Regions from separate parts of the Brevibacillus sp. NSP2.1 genome, predicted to be linked through region 1. Evidence: riboswitches for the same ligand, from Rfam matches in the RefSeq annotation. Region 1 holds a riboswitch; each other region holds the start of a gene.
The links. A riboswitch is a leader RNA that binds a small molecule or an ion and turns the genes downstream of it on or off. The one in region 1 is predicted to bind S-adenosylmethionine.
Positions count from the first base shown of each region.

Region 2: another riboswitch for S-adenosylmethionine. It lies ahead of M655_RS10830 (homoserine dehydrogenase); the one in region 1 lies ahead of M655_RS25885 (methionine ABC transporter ATP-binding protein).
Region 3: another riboswitch for S-adenosylmethionine. It lies ahead of M655_RS10255 (aminotransferase class I/II-fold pyridoxal phosphate-dependent enzyme); the one in region 1 lies ahead of M655_RS25885 (methionine ABC transporter ATP-binding protein).

Region 1 is NZ_CP048274.1:5,260,062-5,266,322, forward strand. It holds gene M655_RS25870 (peptide ABC transporter substrate-binding protein) at 1-434, opposite strand, end outside; gene M655_RS25875 (MetQ/NlpA family ABC transporter substrate-binding protein) at 624-1,463, opposite strand; gene M655_RS25880 (methionine ABC transporter permease) at 1,523-2,188, opposite strand; gene M655_RS25885 (methionine ABC transporter ATP-binding protein) at 2,189-3,202, opposite strand; SAM riboswitch class I at 3,302-3,419, opposite strand; gene M655_RS25890 (hypothetical protein) at 3,525-3,788, opposite strand; gene M655_RS25895 (hypothetical protein) at 3,934-4,083, opposite strand; gene M655_RS25900 (LCP family protein) at 4,149-5,156, opposite strand; gene M655_RS25905 (hypothetical protein) at 5,346-5,519, shown strand; gene M655_RS25910 (MFS transporter) at 5,535-5,936, shown strand; gene M655_RS25920 (aldo/keto reductase) at 6,066-6,261, opposite strand, start outside.
Region 2 is NZ_CP048274.1:2,159,477-2,165,737, reverse strand. It holds gene M655_RS10855 (P-loop NTPase family protein) at 1-316, opposite strand, end outside; gene M655_RS10850 (NUDIX hydrolase) at 538-945, opposite strand; gene M655_RS10845 (VOC family protein) at 988-1,794, opposite strand; gene M655_RS10840 (CapA family protein) at 1,872-3,011, shown strand; gene M655_RS10835 (hypothetical protein) at 3,165-3,320, shown strand; gene M655_RS10830 (homoserine dehydrogenase) at 3,387-4,649, opposite strand; SAM riboswitch class I at 4,733-4,842, opposite strand; SAM riboswitch class I at 4,986-5,093, opposite strand; cobalamin riboswitch at 5,559-5,758, opposite strand; gene M655_RS10825 (DinB family protein) at 5,864-6,261, opposite strand, start outside.
Region 3 is NZ_CP048274.1:2,035,849-2,042,109, reverse strand. It holds gene M655_RS10270 (PhoH family protein) at 1-178, opposite strand, end outside; gene M655_RS10265 (YhcN/YlaJ family sporulation lipoprotein) at 378-998, shown strand; gene M655_RS10260 (trans-sulfuration enzyme family protein) at 1,091-2,299, opposite strand; gene M655_RS10255 (aminotransferase class I/II-fold pyridoxal phosphate-dependent enzyme) at 2,296-3,459, opposite strand; SAM riboswitch class I at 3,555-3,680, opposite strand; gene M655_RS10250 (pyridoxamine 5'-phosphate oxidase family protein) at 3,770-4,225, opposite strand; gene M655_RS10245 (DUF5665 domain-containing protein) at 4,401-4,709, shown strand; gene M655_RS10240 (hypothetical protein) at 4,716-6,104, opposite strand.

The DNA of each region.
Region 1 (6,261 bases):
TCGGCTCCCAGCTTTGGATCGAGGACGCGTTTCCAGGCAAATTCAAAGTCGTGCGCCGTCACCGGATCGCCGTTGCTCCACTTGGAGTCGCGAATCGTGAACGTGTACACCCGTTTGTCGTCGGATATTTTCACATCAGACGCAACCGAGTTCATCGGCTTCGCGTCTTTGTCCAGCCTGGTCAAGCCGTCAAAAGTGGCACGGACGATCGCCCCTGAGGTAGTGTCCTTGGCGAGCCCAGGGTCTGCCGTCGATGGCTCGCTGGTCAGATTGGCCCGAAACACTTGCGGCTTTGTGCTGGCAGGCGCGCCAGACGAAGCCTCACCCGCAGGAGCAGCAGCAGGTGCAGTCGAAGTCGGACTGCCTCCACAGCCTGCCAAAAGACTTCCGACCACCAATGTCAGGCCGACAAACATTTTGAATGTTCCCTTCATCAGAATTTTCCCCCTTATCAAATTTTTTCTATCGCCACCACAATATACTCGACGACAGATTTCTTGAAAATGGGGTTCGGTGATATTTAATTAAATTTTATGAATATTTATTCTTTTGTAAACAGAAATAAACCCAACAGCCTTAAAGGGCCAATTGGGTTTATTTGTTGATCCATCAATTACTTTTCCTTAGAATGCCGGAATGATGGAACCTTTGTATTCGTCTTCAATGAATTTTTTCACTTCAGGGGAGTTCAATTCCTTCGCCAGCTTTTGGATGGCTTCGGAGTCTTTGTTGTCAGGACGAGCTACCAGGAAGTTCGCATATGGAGATTCCTTGTCTTCGATGAACAGAGCGTCTTTGGTTGGCACGAGCTTCGCTTCGAGCGCGTAGTTGGTGTTAATCAGCGCCAGGTCCACTTCTTCCAGAACGCGCGGCAGCATCGCTGCTTCAACCTCTTTGAACTTCAGGTTTTTCTTGTTTTCCACAATGTCTTTCACAGTTCCGCTGATGCCAGCGCCTTCTTTGAGCTTGATGACGCCGTTTTTCTCCAGGAGAGCGAGGGCGCGGCCGCTATTGGTCGGGTCGTTTGGCAGCGCGATAGTTGCGCCTTCCGCCAGTTCGTCAACCGATTTCACTTTTTTGCTGTAAGCGCCAAATGGCTCGATGTGAACCGCAACTACAGGTTGCAGATCCATGTTTTGTCCTTTATTGAAGTCTTCCAGGTAAGGCTTGTGCTGGAAGAAGTTTGCGTCGAGTTGTTTTTCGTTGAGCTGTACGTTTGGTTGTACGTAGTCGGTGAACTCTTGTACTTCCAGGTTTACGCCTTGTTCTTTCAGTTTTGGTGCGATGTGCTTCAGGATTGCTGCGTGTGGAACCGGAGAAGCGCCTACTTTCAATGTCACTTCTTGTTGTCCGCCTTGTGCGCCGCCTTCGGCTGGAGCTGGAGCAGTCTCCGTTTTGCCTCCGCACGCTGCCAAAGAAAATGCCAATACGGTAGAAAGTACAGATACGACTAGCTTTTTCATAAATGATTTCCCCCTACTTTTTTTGATCTTTGTACTTGCAAACTTCTATGGGAAAGACCTTACTTGCGGCTGAAACGCAATACCAGGCGATCACCCAGCGACTGTAAGATCTGCACCAACACGAGCAAAATGACGACAGTGACAATCATGACATCGGTCTGGAAGCGCTGATAACCGTAACGGATAGCCAAGTCGCCCAGACCGCCGCCGCCGATTACCCCGGACATGGCCGTGTAGGACACGAGCGCAACGGTCGTAATCGTAATTCCGGCCACCAGTCCCGGACGAGACTCTGGCAGCAGGACGTTCCAGATGATTTGCCAATTGGACGCCCCCATCGACTGGGCGGCCTCAATGACTCCGCGATCTACCTCGCGCAGAGAGGTTTCCACCAGCCGCGCAAAAAACGGGGCGGCCCCGATCACGAGCGGCGGAATCGCTCCGAGTACGCCGAGCGAAGTGCCGACGATCAGTTTCGTGACCGGAATCAGCAAGATCATCAGAATGATGAACGGCACGGAACGCAATACGTTGACGATGAATGAAGCAACCGAGTAAAACGCCTTGTTTTGCAGCAACTGTCCACGTGAAGTAAGGAATAAAATGATTCCCAGCGGCAAGCCGATCAGGATCGTAAACAACGTGGAGAAACCCAGCATCGTCAGTGTGTCTAGTGTACCCTCAGCGATCTCCGACCAATCCACATTTTCCATTGTCCAGTCCATCTATATCACCTCTACTTCCAAACCACGCTGACGCAACGTCTCGATGGTTTTTTCGTTTTGACGGACATCGCCTTCCAGTTCGACGACCAGTTGGCCGTACGGCGTATCCTTCATGCGGGAAATCGTTCCCTGCAAAATGCTGAATACTGTGCCTGTCTCCTGCATCGTCTGGAACAAAATCGGCTGGTACGTCTTTTCTCCCAGGAAGGTGACGCGCGCAATCGTGCGGTTCCCCGCTGCTTTTTCGTGCGCGACAGCTTCGCGCAGCTCGGTGGAATCTGCCACCTGCTCGACAAATTCCTGCGTAGTCGGATGCTGCGGCTTGAGAAACACGTCCAGCACCTCGCCCGACTCGACGATTTTTCCGCCGTCGATCACGCCTACGCGGTCGCAAATGGAGCGGATGACGTGCATCTCGTGCGTAATCAGCACGATGGTCAATCCCAGCTTGCGGTTGATGTCCAAAAGCAGCGCCAAAATCGAGTTGGTCGTCTGCGGATCGAGCGCCGAGGTCGCTTCGTCACACAGCAGCACTTTCGGATCGTTTGCCAGCGCCCGTGCGATGCCGACGCGCTGCTTCTGGCCGCCGGACAACTGGGACGGGTATTTGTCCCGGTGCGCTTCCAGCCCTACCAGCTTGAGCAGATCGTCCACTTTTTTCTGAATCTCCGCCTTCGGACGCTTGGCCAGCTTGAGCGGAAACGCGACATTTTCCCCGACGGTGGACGAGGACAGCAGGTTGAAGTGCTGGAAAATCATCCCGATCTCGCGGCGCTTTTCCTGCAGCTTGACGTCGTCGAGCTTGGTCAGGTCGACCCCATCGACGATGACTTGTCCCGACGTAGGGCGCTCCAGCAGGTTGATGCAGCGGATCAAGGTACTTTTCCCCGCCCCGGAATGGCCGATAATCCCGTAAATTTCCCCTTTATCTATAGAAAGATCAATCCCGAGCAACGCCGGAATCGTCTTGCCCTGCACTTGATAGCTTTTATGCAAATTTTTCAATTGAATCAACGCATCCACCTCCCAGCAAAATCCTTGTGAAAAACGTAAAAACCCCTTTTTCATAAACGAAAAAGGGGCTGCAACGCATGTATACGTTCGCATCCACCCTTCTCATCTATCAAGATCCAACCAATCTTGTAGGAATTGGCACCGCGACGTCCATTTCAAAAAATGAACCGGTTGCCGGGCTTCATCGGGCCTGTCCCTCCGCCTCTCTTGATAAGAAAGATTTCCACGTATATTATGTTCGTTTTTCATATTTTCATGATACAAACCGGATTATATCCTTTTTGAAAATATCCCGTCAATAGCAATCACAGGAAAAACTTTTTTAATCCATTACTCCGTTGCGAATGATGGTGGCATTGACGTGAAAATGAAACGTCGCTTTCTCAAGGATTCTCGCCTTCAAGCGTATGCGAATATCGAACACCGGCGGCGATACTTGCTCCAGCTTGATTCGGGCGTTGCTGGAAATCGTGTCAAAAGCAAGGTGCACCATATCCTTGGGATTGCCGCGGTTCTTGTCGGTCTTCCCGAAAATTTGCGCCGGGACGGACGTGTCGTAGCTGCCAATCCGGAATTTCCCGTGCACGAGCTTGATGAGAAACGCTTCCTTGGGCGATAGCCTTCGAGCAGGCGCTGAATCGCCTCCTGGGTGTGATAGACCCGATTGCTCCCGGCTCCCCCGAGCTGCCGCTCCACTTCCCCTATGCTTGCCTCAGCCAGACAAATTTCTCTCAGCTTCGGGATGAGCTCGCTGTAAACGACTTGGCATCCGCCATGCTGGTCAAAAAATACAGCCGCATGCGGCCGTCCGGCTCGTCGATATGTTCCGTTCGCAAGTCCCCTGTATGGGAAAACCATTTACGCGCAATCTCCTGGTCCATTCCCCTCACCCCCATACATAGCAAATCATGGTTAGTCTGCCCGAAAACACAAAAAAACAGCACGCTCAATTTGGCGTGCTGTTTTCGTTGCTATCGGTCGTGCTATTCGTTTGCGAAACCGCTTCTTCTGCTGGCGGTTCCAGCTTTTCCTTGATAAAAGACTGGATCTGGTCGACATCCGGAATGAGCACCGCGCCTGCCCGATGGGATTCGCGGAACATCCCCATTGGCGGCAATTGGTAGTTGCCTGGCTCCGCGGTGTTTAATTTCAGCCCAAGCGCAGACAGCCTCAGCATATCCATGGAACTGATATTCGTCTGGATATACGGCGTCACTTCTTTCAGGATGGACGGCAATTGAATCAAGGTCGTGCCGCTCTTCATCTGGCTCACCACAGCCGTCAGCAGCTTGCGCTGACGCTCTGTGCGCGTGTAGTCCGATGTGGCGTCATGGCGAAAACGAACGTATTGCAGAGCCTTGTTGCCATCCAGTTGCTGCAGTCCCTTTTTCAAATTGATGTCGTAGATGCCTTTATCGGTCGGGTCGTGATAGTACATATTTTTTTCCACATCAATCTCGACACCACCGACAGAGTCAATCAAAGCCTTGAAGCCTTCAAAGTCGGTGATGACGTAGCGGTCCACCGGAAGCCCTGTAAACTGGCTGACGGTCTTCATCGCCAGTTCCGGTCCGCCCTCCACGATCGCCGAGTTGATGCGCGAGCTGCCGTTCCCCGGAATGTCTACGTACGTGTCGCGCAAAATGGAAAATACGTCGTAGCGCTTGGAGGCCGGGTCGATACTGACGAGCATCATCGAGTCCGAACGGGGGAGCCCGTTATTTTTCATTCCCCTGCGGTCCACCCCCATCAACAGGATGTTCACCCGCTCTTCGCCATCCCATTCCGGAATCTCCGCCGCTTTCGTCGCGGCACCGCCATCCGGCGGGGCTGGCCGAATGACATTCGGCTCTTGAATATTGTGAGCAAACTGATAAAAAGAGTATCCGTAATAACCTGCTGTCGCGGCAATCGCGACAAACATCAGGAGCAACACCCGTTTCCACATTCGCATAAAGAACTACTCCACCTTTTATTCTCTGTATCACATGAACTCATCTCACCACTTGTTTAGTATACTCGAATCTATAGGATGTGGAGCAGCCTTTATTTGGGTGCTTTTCACTTTTTATATTTTTATGTTTGCAATGTTTAAAATATTCGTTATACTACAAGCAACACAATCCCAAAGGGGTGACCGGCCGTGATTTCTCCCACTTCCTTTTTGCAGCGGTATCCGCGAGTAGCCCTGTTCTTCCTGGTTGCGAGCTTCATCAACTCTTCCGGCAGCGCTTTCATGTTGCCGCTTACCACTTTGTACGTACATACGATTTTGCAACGCTCCATGACCGAGGCAGGCTTTGTGCTGATGGTTTAATCGCTGGCAGGAATTGTGGGGCAGTTCGTCGGCGGGACGCTTTTTCACCGCCTGGGCGCCAAACGGCTGATTGTCGGGGCCTTGCTGGTTCAAGGACTCATCCAGTTGTCGATTCCGCTCACGAATAGCTGGCCTGTTTACATCGCGCTGATGACCGGGCTTGGCTTTACCTTCAACCTGTCGTTCCCGGCGATTCAGGCGTTCATCGGCTTTCGCTGGAAAGAGCAGCGCCGAGAGCTGTTCAACATCGTATATGTCGCGAACAACCTGGGAATGGCCATCGGCACCTCGCTGGCCGGGGTCATTGCCACTTCCTGCGGCGAGCAGGAACGCAGCATGGAGGTGTCAATACTGCCGCCCGGATCGAGCGCCACGGCCGAACGGCCACAGCCTGCCACGCTCCAGCCTGCTTCGTGAAATCGCTCTGCCATCGACCTGCCCAATCCTCGCCTAGCTCCGGTTATCACCACCAGCTTGTTTCCAGCCACGCTCTAAAAAACAAAAAGAAAGCCCCTTCCAGAAAATCAGAAGAGACTTTCGCTTTTGTCAAAAAGACAGCTCCGGCAACTGATACCATTCGCCAGCCATCCATTCGCGCGCCTTCCAGCGCAGCACGTCCGGGCGCACCAGCGGCATGATCTGTTGAAACAGCTCCACGCGTTCGATGTCCGTCATCGGCACGAAGGCGTTGGCCGCGGCCAAGTCCGCTTCCAGCTCGTCCATTCTGCTCACGCCGAGGATC
Region 2 (6,261 bases), 2.5 Mb from region 1:
CCAGTTGTCCCATCCCTGGCTTTGCCACCAACCCGACCGTCCCCCCGCGAACGACAGGGGCGAAAACGTCGATCACCTTGATTCCCGTCTCCAGCATTTTCGTTTGCCCGCCGCGAATAATCAAATCGTCAAGACGACAGCCTGCCAGCTCAGCCAGACTCACCAACGTGCGAACCTCTGCCCGGCCGACAGGAATTTTGCCCGTACACAAATTGGACACCGTAGCTGGCCGCAAGCCTGCCTCTTTAGCGGCTGCAGTCAGGTTGGGAACCTTGCGTCTGAGCAAGGCGACATTAAGAGTCAAGTTATCCGTCATGCGCTCCCTCTTTACCATTCAATTACTTCAAAGCGTAACATTTATTACCCTAAAAAGAAGCAAAATATTTCCTGACAACTCTGACTACGTTATTATGTTGCACATATATTGGCTACACAAAAAAGCCGTCCGCTTTCGGACAGCTTCTTTCACTCGTTCCTGCGCCGAGTCGTGGATTCGTCTCTGCACGCCCACGCCGCTTTCCCAAGCTGCGTGTTCTTTCAAAACTCCACGTAAAACGGGTGCTTTTCCTCCTGCAAGCACAGCTCGATTCGCTGCCGGAAGTTGCTCCACGTAACCTTTTGCAGCGCCTCTTCAATCGGGAAAAACCCGGCTTCCAGACACTCGGGCGTCGCGATCAGCTTCCCGCCAATCGGCCTCGCTAAAAACAGCACATTGCAGATCGACTTGCTCACGTTTTGAAACACGCCGCAAAACGTCGTAATTTCGATGTCCAAGCCGCACTCTTCCTTCGTCTCCCGGATGGCTGCCGCCCGGATGGACTCGCCTTCCTCCACTTTTCCGCCAGGCATCTCCCAGCCGCGCCTCGGGCCTTTTATCAGCAGCACTTCCTTGCGCTCGTTGACAATGATCGCTGCAGCAGACAGTGAATGCTTAGGTACAGTCAAAGGCTTGCCTCCTTTTTTCCGGTTTCTTGCTTTTGCTGTCCGTCAAGTGAGATAAATCCCGCCGCAAATGTCGTGCGGAAGCGGCAATGCATTCGCCGCGCCGATTTTCGCGAAAAAAGGACGCTCGCCGCTCGCCGCTAACGCCTGCTGCGCCGCTCCAGGCTGCGTCGGTTCACACAGGACGATGCTTCCGCCGGGCAGCGCAAGCGACAAGCAACGCGCACCCAGTCGCTCATCCGTGAAAACTTCCCCGCCCTGCAAGCCGAACCACCGCGTCCAGTCCGCAGCAGCCGCGTCCAAATTCGCGACAGCGAAGCCGACAGCCAGAAGCTCGGCGGCTCCGTTCGGATGCGGAGCGATGATCCCGCGCTGCGTCAAATCTGCCTGGCGCTCCTCGTCTGTCTCCTGCCACTCAATCAAAAACGGCAGCTTTCGCGCAGTCTGCGGGTCTTCGGCAAACAGCATGCGCCAGCGTAATGTTTTTCCGTCGTCTCTTGTACGGCTGCCGTCTACTGGCCCTGTCAGCTTCAGCCCAAGCGCGCGAAATCGCTCCACCCACAGATCCATTTCGCTGGTGCGCAAGGCGATTTGCCCAAGCCCTTCGCCAAGCTCGTGCTCCGCGACCAACTGCGCGATGAGCGGATTGTCGGATCGTCCGGCAACCGCCGCATCCTCGACCGCCAAAAACTCCACATACGACAAGCCAAAATAGCTGAGACTGTTCCATGTCCCCCAATGGGTGTGCCTGCCTCCCGTTACAGCGTGAAATCCGGCTTCGCGAAACAGCCGCGCTGCTTCTGCGGGCGGACGATGGACAAAATGAACCAGATGGTCAAAGGATAATTGCATCTTTTTTCGCCTCTTTTCGTAATTACCTTTATCATAGCAAAATTTAGCAGCTTTTCGTTAGCGAAGAAAGGAGAAGCATGAACGAGACGAATCACAGCCGGAGACGCTCCCGGCGAAGACAGACAAAACCAAAGTGGCTTCGGGCAGGGAAAAATACGCTGCTTTTCAGCTTGCTCGCCGTCCTCGGGGCAGGCGCTTATCTCGGCTTCACTGCGCTCGGCAAGCACGAGGCTCCCAAAGCCACTCCCGCACCAGAGCCGGTCGCTGCCCCGGAGCCGACTGTCCGGCTCAGCTTTGTCGGGGACGTCATGATGGCAGGAAATGTGGAAAACGTTTTGCTAGAAAAAGGCTACGACTACCCGTTCACGCATGTGCGCTCGCTTTTTTTGCAGGATGACTACACCATCGCCAACCTGGAGACGCCGCTTACGACGAGAGGGACTCCCGCCGACAACAAAGCGTACGTCTACAAGTCGTCCCCTTTGGCTGCGCCCGCCATGCAGGCCGCCGGAATCGACGCGGTCAATCTGGCGAACAACCACTCGATGGATCAGGGCGTAGACGGCTTGCTCGATACGTTCGCCGCGCTGGAGGAACACCGGATCGCCTATGTCGGGGGCGGAGTCGATGCCACCCGCGCCTTCGCGCCTGTTTTTGTGGAGAAAAACGGCATCAGGCTCGCCGTGCTCGGATTCAGCCGGGTCATACCGGAAGTGAGCTGGTTCGCGCAAAAAAACGGGCCGGGACTGGCGGGAACCTACGACCCCGCCTTGGCCGTCCAAGCCATCGAGCAGGCGAAAGCACAGGCTGATCTCGTCGTCGTGATCGCCCATTGGGGCAAAGAGCGCGAAGACTTTCCCGTCGATCATCAAAAAGAACTCGCCAAGGCGTACATCGACGCAGGCGCTGACCTGATCGTCGGCGGCCATCCGCACGTGCTGCAAGGCTTTGAGCAGTATCGCGGCAAATGGATCGCCTACAGCCTGGGCAACTTCATTTTCACGCGCTCGACCGAGCCGAAAACGTGGGAAACGATGGTGCTGCAAGCAAGCTGTACGAAAAACGCCGCCTGCGACCTGACAATGCTTCCGTTCCACGCCGAACTGGGACAAGCCGTGCCGATGAACGCCACAGATGGAGCCGCTTTGCGCAAGCGAATCGAATCGCTCTCGGAAAACGTCCAGATTGACGCAGAGGGCCGCGTGCGGGGAAGTTAGCATGGCATAGTATAACCCCCGTCCTATTCGCCACTTCAGCCGGAAGCCGCTCATGAAAAAACGGGCGCATCCCTGTTCTTTTGGCTGAAACCTCTCCAAGCCTTATTCGTAAACCATAGCAAGACCGCTTTTACGAGCAAAAGGAGGGAGAGCATGACAGGAGCCATCATTACCGTAGCAGCCATTGGCGTTTTTCTGCTCTCGGGCTATTTCATGACCAAATGGGAAAAAGCCGTCTTCCCGGGAAACCAGCAAAACGGCTCCGCCCCTGATCCCCCCAAGCATTCGGACAAAAACGGCAGGCAGTAGGACGCCATCCATCTGGCATTCGTCCTTGCTGCCTGCCCGTTTTTTCTTTTGCGCCGCTTTTTCGGGTTATGCCGTTTCCAGCAGCGGGAAGCAGCGGACGGACAGGCCAAAATCGCTTTTCAGCACTTCCTCGTGCTCTTCGCGAATCCCTGTTACGATCAACCCCGCGCGCAATACTCCGCCCAGATCGAATTGGACTTTCAGCTTCGTCACCGTCACGCCCGCCTCGCGCAAGAAATGCAGGACGCGATCAGGCGTCGCAGCGAGACACGAGCCTTCGAGATAACACAGCACGCGCTCGTCCTGCCATTGACCCGGCTGCGCTTCGGCCGTTTTTTCCTTCCAGGCCGGATGCGGGGTAAACGGCTGCGTCAACAAATAAGCCAAATCCTCGACAACGGCGCTTGCCGTCGGCAGCTCGCCTGCGCCTCTGCCCGTAAACAGCAGATCGCCTACGATGTTTCCGGAAAGCTGAACAGCGTTGAAAGCATCCTGAATTTGCGCCAGCGGATGAGCGACAGGCAGCATGGTCGGCTGAACCGAGAGCCGGATTCCTTGCTCTGTTTTGTGCGCCTGGGCAATCAGCTTGATCCGGTAGCCCAGCTCGTTTGCGATACGGATGTGACCAGGAGACAAATCGGCAATCCCTTTGCGCACGACATTTGCAAGCGGCAGCGATTCTCCGTACACAAGCTGCGCGAGAATGTACAGTTTGTACATCGCGTCGAATCCTTCCACGTCAGAGCGCGGATCGGCTTCCGCATACCCCAGCTCCTGCGCTTGCTTCAACACTTCCTGATAGGGAAGCTGCTCCGCTTCCATTTTCGTCAGGATGAAGTTCGTCGTACCGTTGAGAATGCCGCGCACTCCTTGAATATCGTTCGTGCGCAAAAACTGTCGCAGCACGCTCAAAATCGGGATGCCGCCTGCCACGCTCGCCTCATAGGCCAGATGGACCTGATGCCGGTTTGCCAGATCGACCAACTCTGTGCCACGTTTGGCAAGCAGCTCCTTGTTCGCCGTCACCACGTGGCAGCCTTTTTCGATCAAGGCACGGACGTAGTCATACGTCGGCTCGACGCCCCCCATCACCTCGACGACAATGTCCACATCGCTTTTCAACACGTCCTCAAAATCCGTGGTCAAAAGCGCGGGATCTACCTGAACGGCCCGTTCTTTTTCCGAATCGCGGACCAATGCTTTGACAATTTCGATTCGCTTGCCCAATCTCGCAGCCAGCTTCTCCTGCTGCGAACGAATCGTCTTGATGACGCCGCCCCCTACTGTTCCCAATCCAAGCAGCCCTACCTTGACTACACCTGCGCTCATTTCTACCACCTCATAGCAATATTTTCGTAAAAAGAAAAAACCTTCCCGCTAAGAAGAAGGTTTTGGCATCAACGAAATCCTTCTCCTTATCTCCCAGGACGCTTCCGCCCTGCAGGAATTGGCACCTTGTCACAAGCTGTGTAACGGTTGCCGGGCTTCATCGGGCCAGTCCCTCCGCCTCTCTGGATAAAGAAAACTATGAATTTTTGCTCTTTCTCGTCGAGAAAGCGGCCAAGCGAAAAGCTTATTGGAAAAGAAAGCCTTTGTTGAGCGGAAACATCAAAAAACCTTCTTCGTTAAGAAGAAGGTTCGTCATAACTGCTACGATGTACCCGCTTCTTATCTTTCGGAACGAAAACGCCCCGCAGGAATTGGCACCTTGTCGCTCTACGCAACGGTTGCCGGGCTTCATCGGGCCAGACCCTCCACCTCTCTGGATAAGAACTTTGTTTGCTGTTGAGCCTATTCTAAGAAATTCCAAAGCATTCGTCAACAAAATTCTTTTTCGTTTTTAACCAGGCTAGATGCGGTCAGAAACGGTTCAGATACGGCCAAAAACGGGACAACCGTTCCGAATGTACGGTCGCCTTCACCTGGCAAAAACGCTTTCGACTTCCTCCGTACTGCAGCAAACGCAACGGACCAGCCCTTCCTCGCTTTCCCCCGACAGCTCTCGTTCTTCGACATAACCGCACCATTGACAGATGAAAAGCTGAACCATGCTGCTCCCTCCTTTGAGTTGCTCACGGTCAATCAGCGCCGATTTCCTCTCCCCAAAACAAAAAACGCATTTTCTACTGATCGAAAAAAGATCCGATCGTTAGAAAATGCGCAGGCAAGCAATAGACATCCTTGTCCGTTTGCCAGTATGGCGAGTCCTCTAACACCTCCCTATCTCCCGTAGGTCCATCAGTGTTGTTGAAACAGGCAGGTCTCCTGACTTCGGGATCATCGTCTGGCGCTGCCTTCCCTGTCCAGCGGCTGGACAAGTGGCCTGTGTGCGCGAAACTCCCCTCTTACAGTGGCGGGACCGTGTCGGATTTGCACCGAGCTTCCCTATTATCCTTAGCAGCGAATCGCCGCAAGGAACCTGTTCCCCCGTATGCAATTTTGCAAATCGTTACTACCATTCTATTCTACTTTTCCTGAAAAATGGTAGAATAAACAAGCGAAAGGGACGAATCAAATCAACGCGGTTCGCTTTTGCATACCGTCTACAGTGAATACCTTTCCCGCAATATGCGACAGTGATGGGCCTCATGCCCGGCAATGACATAGGCCAAAGTGCGTGCGGACAGTTTGTTGCCGTTGGCCGTCCCTGTTCGCGTCCACGCCTCCTCTGCCACTCCCCGCAACAGAGCGCGCGTCGACTGCCGAACAGCCTGATATTCTTCGAGCAAATCGGCCAGGTCGCGTTTCTGAAAAAAAGCTTGCGCAACATACGCATTTTCGTCAAATCCGACGAGCGGTGTCTGATCTCCCCGGGCAATTCGCAGCAAGCGGTAGCTCATAATCCGCTCCGTATCGATCAGATGCCCCAACACTTCTTTTACGGTCCATTTGCCCGGCGCGTAGCGATACTCCGCTTGCGCCTCGGTAAGCCCGGCATACA
Region 3 (6,261 bases), 2.4 Mb from region 1:
TGTCAAAGAGCCGCGATACGTACCGAGCGTTGCGGCCAATTTCATCCATGTACCGCTTTTTGGAATCGATTTCTTCCAACACCACAGCGGGTATGACAATTTCGTTGTCAGCGAAAGAGAACATCGCCCGTGGATCTTGCAGGAGTACGTTGGTGTCCAGTACGTAGATTTTCTTCAAAATCTCGCCTCCTATTACCCTTCTTATATACGGTATGCAATTTTTGGAGGGATGCTCAATTGTGGCGACGTGATGTACTACAGTCTATGTTCGGTCGGACAGAGATAGACGGCCCTTTGGCAGAATGAAATGGGGCTGCAAGGACAAAATACAGGTAACCTGCCCTCCGCTTTCAGGAGGCATTACGGGGAAAGGGAGAATGCGTATGAAACGGATGATTATCGGCTGCCTGGGCGCCAGCCTGCTTTTGTCTGGATGCATGTCGAACAACAAGCCGCCAGCCAATCAGGCTGCCCCACAGCCCAACCAGCAAGTGCCTCATACCCAGCGCGTCCAGCAAACGGCTCCGGAACCAGCTTACAACCAATCTTCGCAAGCGACGGCCGACCGGCTTGTGCAACTGGCTACCCGTGTGAAAAAGGTTAACGGTGCGACGGCGGTCGTCATCGGCAAGATCGCTGTCGTCGGGATTGATGTGGATGCCCATCTCGATCGGCCCGAGGTCGGCGTCATCAAGTACACCGTTGCCGAAGCGATGAAAGAAGACCCGCAGGGCGCAAACGCAATCGTGACAGCCGATCCGGACATCGTCCAGCGCCTGAAGGAAATGGCTGCGGACATTCGCCGGGGCCACCCGATCTCGGGCTTCGCCGAGGAGTTGGCTGACATCGTCGGCCGCATCATTCCACAGTTGCCGCGCGACGTAAGGCAGCGGGAGGAAACGCCCTCGCAGGAAAATGAACAGCGCATCAACAAAGACGGCCGCGCGACACCGCAAGGAAACGACAAGATCAACGTAAACCGCACAGGCGCACCATAAAAAAAACTCTCTCGAAGCCATTTCAAGGATGAGCGAACGCGTTTTCGTGGAAGATTCCGATTCAGTAAAAAAGAGGCATTCGCCTCGGGAAATTACGCCCGGGAGAATGCCTCTTTTTGTTGCGGCTGGACGGATTGTTGTGACTGAACCGAACTCAGCGGCGGCAATGCGTCCAGTACCTGCTTCAAGTCCGCGAGCAAGTCGTCCACGTCCTCCAACCCTGCGGACAACCGGATCAAGCCATCGGTAATGCCGCGCGCTTCCCGCTCCGCTGCGGGCATCGCCGCATGCGACATCATCACCGGATACGACAAGATCGTCTCGACAGCCCCCAGGCTCACTGCCACAATCGGCAGCTTCACCCGGTCAAACAACGCCTTGGCTCGCTCACGGCTCCCTACATCGAACGACAGAACCGCACCGTGGCCGCTTGCTTGCTGTTGCTGGACGAGATGCCCCGGATGGTCAGCCAAGCCCGTGTAGTAAACGCGGCTCACGCCAGGGTGCGTGGACAGCCACTCCGCGAGAATCCCTGCCGACTTTGTGCTGACATCCAGACGTGCCTTGAGCGTTTTCAGCCCGCGCATGACGAGCCAGCAATCCTGTACCCCAAGAATCGCGCCCATGCCGTTCTGGATCAGGTACAGTTGCTCGCCGAGCGCGGCGTCGCGCGTCACTGCCAGCCCGGCAACCACGTCGCTGTGGCCGCCGATAAACTTGGTCGCGCTGTGGATGACGACGTCCGCCCCCAGCTCCAGCGGCCGCTGATAGTACGGCGTCAAAAACGTATTGTCGACAATGACGAGCAGCCCGTGCTCCTTCGCAACGGCTGACACCGCCGCGATGTCGGTCACTTTCAGCGTCGGATTGGACGGCGTTTCCAGATACACTCCCTTGGTCGCCGGAGTAATCGCCTCCCGCACGGCCTCTGTCTGGGTCGCATCGACAAACGTAACGGAAATGCCCATTCTCGACAGCACGCGGGTCAAAAAGCGGAAGGTGCCGCCGTACACGTCCTCCGCGACTACGATATGGTCGCCAGCCGAAAACAGCATGAACACGCTGGAGATCGCCGCCATGCCGGACGAGAAAGCAAAGCCGCGCGCGCCGCCTTCGAGAGCGGCAATCGCTTCCTCCAGCGCGTGTCTGGTCGGATTGCCGGAACGGGCGTAGTCATACGTGCCTGGCTGGTCGAGATCAAACTGGTGAAACGTGGAAGCCTGGTAAATCGGAACCGACGACGCCCCTGTGAACGGATCGATGCAAGTAGAGCCATGCAAAACCTTCGTTGCGAAATTCATCGCGCAGCCCCCCCAACGACAAGACTTGCGTCCAAAGCCTGAAACAGATCAGCGATCAAGTCTTCCGGATGCTCAATCCCGACCGACAGCCTCAGCAATCGGTCACAAACGCCGACATACTCCCGTACTTCCAGCGGAATGTCAGCGTGGGTCTGTGTCGCCGGATACGTACACAACGATTCGACGCCGCCAAGGCTTTCCGCAAAAGAAACGATGCGCAGATTTTGCAAAAACAAGCCCACCTGCTCCGCAGACCGTACCCGGAATGAAACCATACCGCTATAACCGCTTGCCTGGCTCGCCTGGATGGCATGCCCGGGGTGTTTTTGCAGCCCTGGGTAAAACACTTCGGCGACAGCCGGATGCTCCTGCAGCTTTTTTGCAACCGCGAGCGCGTTTGTCTGATGTCTTTCCATGCGCAGCGCCAATGTCTTCATTCCGCGTACCAACAGCCAGCTATCTTGTGGACCCAATACCGCTCCGATGGAATTATGCAAAAACCGGATTTTTTCCGACAACTCCTCGCCTTTTGTCACGATCAGTCCGGCCAGTACATCGTTGTGGCCACCCAAGTACTTCGTCGCACTGTGCAACACGATATCTGCGCCAAGCTCCAGCGGGCGTTGACAATAAGGGGTCATGAACGTGTTGTCGACTATCGTCAAAAGTCCATGCTGCTTTGCCAGCCCGGCGATTTGGCGAAGATCGGTAATCTGCATGAGCGGATTCGTCGGCGTCTCGAAGAAGATCGCCTTTGTCTCGGCTCGCAGCGCGTTTTGCACCGCTTCCAGGTCGCGCAAGTCTACGTACGTAAAAGACAGGCCGTAGCGGGAAAGCACCTGCTCAAACAAGCGATACGTCCCTCCGTACAAATCGAGCGACACAATGAGATGATCTCCCTGGGAAAACAGCCCCATGACCGTATGAACCGCCGCCATTCCCGATGCGCAGGCAAAGCCCGCATCGCCCGATTCTGCCTCGGCGATGGCTTCTTCCAAAACCGTGCGGGTCGGATTGGCCGTGCGTGTATAGTCAAAGCCTGTGCTCTGCCCCAATGCCGGGTGGCGATATGCGGTGGCATAGTAGACAGGAAAGCTGACCGCCCCTGTTTTTTCATCTCTGCCTACGCCTGCTTGAATCAATTTTGTTTCCAGTCTCATACGTAACTCTCTCCCTCCAATGATGTACGAGGGGCATGAAAAAAGCCCCCTTTCCTCTGAAAGAAGGCTTTGTTTACGTCACCGTAAGCAAGACCTTCTCATCTTTCAGAGTTAAAAAACTCTGCAGGAATTAGCACCATTATCTCCCCGCATGAACGAACATGCAGGTGATTGGTTGCCGGGCATCATCGGGCCAGTCCCTCCGCCTCTCTGGATAAGAAGTTTTGCTATTCAATTTGAATGACCTAATACTAAAGGATACGGCGGTTTTTTGTCAACAGGATTTTCCACTGTTGTGCGGCCGTCTTGACTAGGCGTTTTTCAGCGCAGTCATGACCTGGTTGTCCAGCTTCGCAGCCGCGTTTTTGTCGTACGTCTTTTCGTATTGCGGTTCTACGGAAATGCGCGAGCCGTAAAACATGACGTCTCGGACGGAGTCAATCGCGATCTCCACCAGCGCCAGCTTCAGCGGAACGCCCTCCAGCCGCTCGGCTTTCACTGCGGCGCGTCCGTTGATCGCAAAAGAGGAGCCTGCCCCGATCAGATGCAGGACGACCTGCGGCTCTTTGGCAATATTGGCGAGTATGCGCGAGCGGTTATCCACGGCAAAGCGGATGAGTCCGCTGTTCACCGCCAATGTCCAGGACAAGGAGCTGAGCGATGGCGCTCCTGTCTCGTGATCGACGGTGCCGAGCGTCACAAATCGCTCTTTTTGCAGGAGCGCGAACAGTTCTTCCGACAAGGTTTGGGATACGGTTTCAGCCATTCGGATGCCTCCTCGTAAACGGTAGTACGTCTATTGTACCCCTCGCATCTGCCATTAGGCAAACGTTTCCTCCACGCCTTGATTCTGCCTGTTTTTTTCCCTACACTGGTAAAAAACAAAGCCGTACCGGATAAGGAGGTTGGAAAAAGTGGCACCTACGCCTACAGACCGGCTTATGCACAAAATCGACCAGGTCCTCCACGAGCTGCAGGAAGTGCGGAAAATGAACGAGCGCATGGACAAAATCGCCATGTTTTTGGAGGATATCCGGCTCGCAGACGTGATCCAAAACTACACAGCCCCGCGCAAGCTGCTCTGGATCAATTTCCTCGCAGGGCTTGCCCGGGGTCTTGGCTTGACGATTGGAACAGCGATCGTGCTGGCGCTGCTCGGCTCGCTTTTGACGCAGTTTCTCTCGATCCCTATCCTCGGCGATTACATCCGCGAGCTGGTCGAGTATGTTCAGACTTACAAGCAGCCGTAAACGAGACTACTTGCCGCTTCTTTTGCCGCGGTCGTCGTCATCGTCGTCGTCGCGGTCATCGTCGCGGTCATCTTTGTCGCCATCTTTCCATTTGCCGTCGTAGTTTTTCCAATAGCCGTATGCTTTTCCGTTTGGATAGTGGTGCTTGTCTTTATCCTTGTCGTCCTTATCGTCATCCTTCTTCGGCACGGCGGTAATTTTCGTGCTCAGCGCGATGTCCGCCTGCTTTACCAGCTTGTCTTTCGCGTACAGTTCCAGATGGACGGTTTTCGCAGCAAACGAGCGGTTTTTGTAGGTAAAGGTCACGGTGTATTCGCCCTTGTCGTTTGGCTTGATCTCCTTTTTCTTGCCGTCCGGGGTGACGACGACAAGCTTTGCTTTTTGCTTCTCGTCCCAGCCCTTGACGGTGCCTTTCAGTTGAACGGACTTTTTCTTCAAATCGTGCACTGCCGTTCCGGCAATGGCATAGGCCGCGCCAGGGTCTTTGTCCGGTGGGTTGACGACATCGACTTTGATCGTGTCGGAGTCGACTTTTTTCCCGTCTTCATATATTTCGACCAGCGCTTCGTCGCTTGCGGCTTTCGCCTTCACGTCCTTGACCGTCACGCTGAAGCTGTCCACCCCGTCCCACAGCTTCTTCAAGCTCGTCTCCTGTTTCACGCCGTTGTAGGAGACGACGACCTTGTCCGCTCCGTGCTTGACGACACCTTTTACCTGCCATTCGGCTTTTTTGGCGTCGTACACGGAAAAGGCGTGGATCAGCCTGCTTTTTTCCTCGTCAGCCTGCGGGATGAGCTTAACTTTTTCACTGTCCGCCAACAGACTGCCGGCATACGCCTGTACGGTGACGTATTGGACGGAATCTGTTTCCGGCGCGGCAAAGCTGACGGTAAACGAATGCTCGCTCGTCGGCACTGCCTCGATAAAGTCGCCGTTCGGCTTGGTCACGACTACTTTCGTCACTTCCGGCGTCACGATGCCTTTGATGTACACCTTGCCGTTTTCGGTCTGCGCGCTCACGCTGACCAGTTCCTCGTCCGCCTCTGTGCGGCGAACTTCCAGCCAGATGTCGCCGTAATAGTCGCGATAAATGCGCTCCCACTCCGACTTGTTCGTTTCCATGTATGTTTGCAGCTTCGTATTCAGATGGATCGGATCTACAATCAGGTACAAATGGTCTGCCTGGTTTTTCAGCAGCATATTCAGCGTAGCCGGGTCGTTTTTCGCAAGCTCTTTCAGGTTGTAGCGGGTAACCTGCTTGCCTTCGTCGCTCATCACTACCTTGGTCGCCGGCGTGCTGCTGGAGCTGGCATCTGCAAAAATCGGCGTCAGGCAGCCGATGAGTCCCGCCGCCGTAACGACCGCCAATACGGGCTTGGTCATGATCTTTTTCACTGGTGTCTCCCCCTCTATTTTTGCCAATCATCCCCTGTCTTCTGTGGGCAACCATACAGACGTAGCGTTTTTTTCAAAAGTTGCACCGCAGCCGAAAACACGTCTAAATACCCACAGCGGCTCCAGACAGCAAAAAAGCGCGCCGGGACACTCTGAA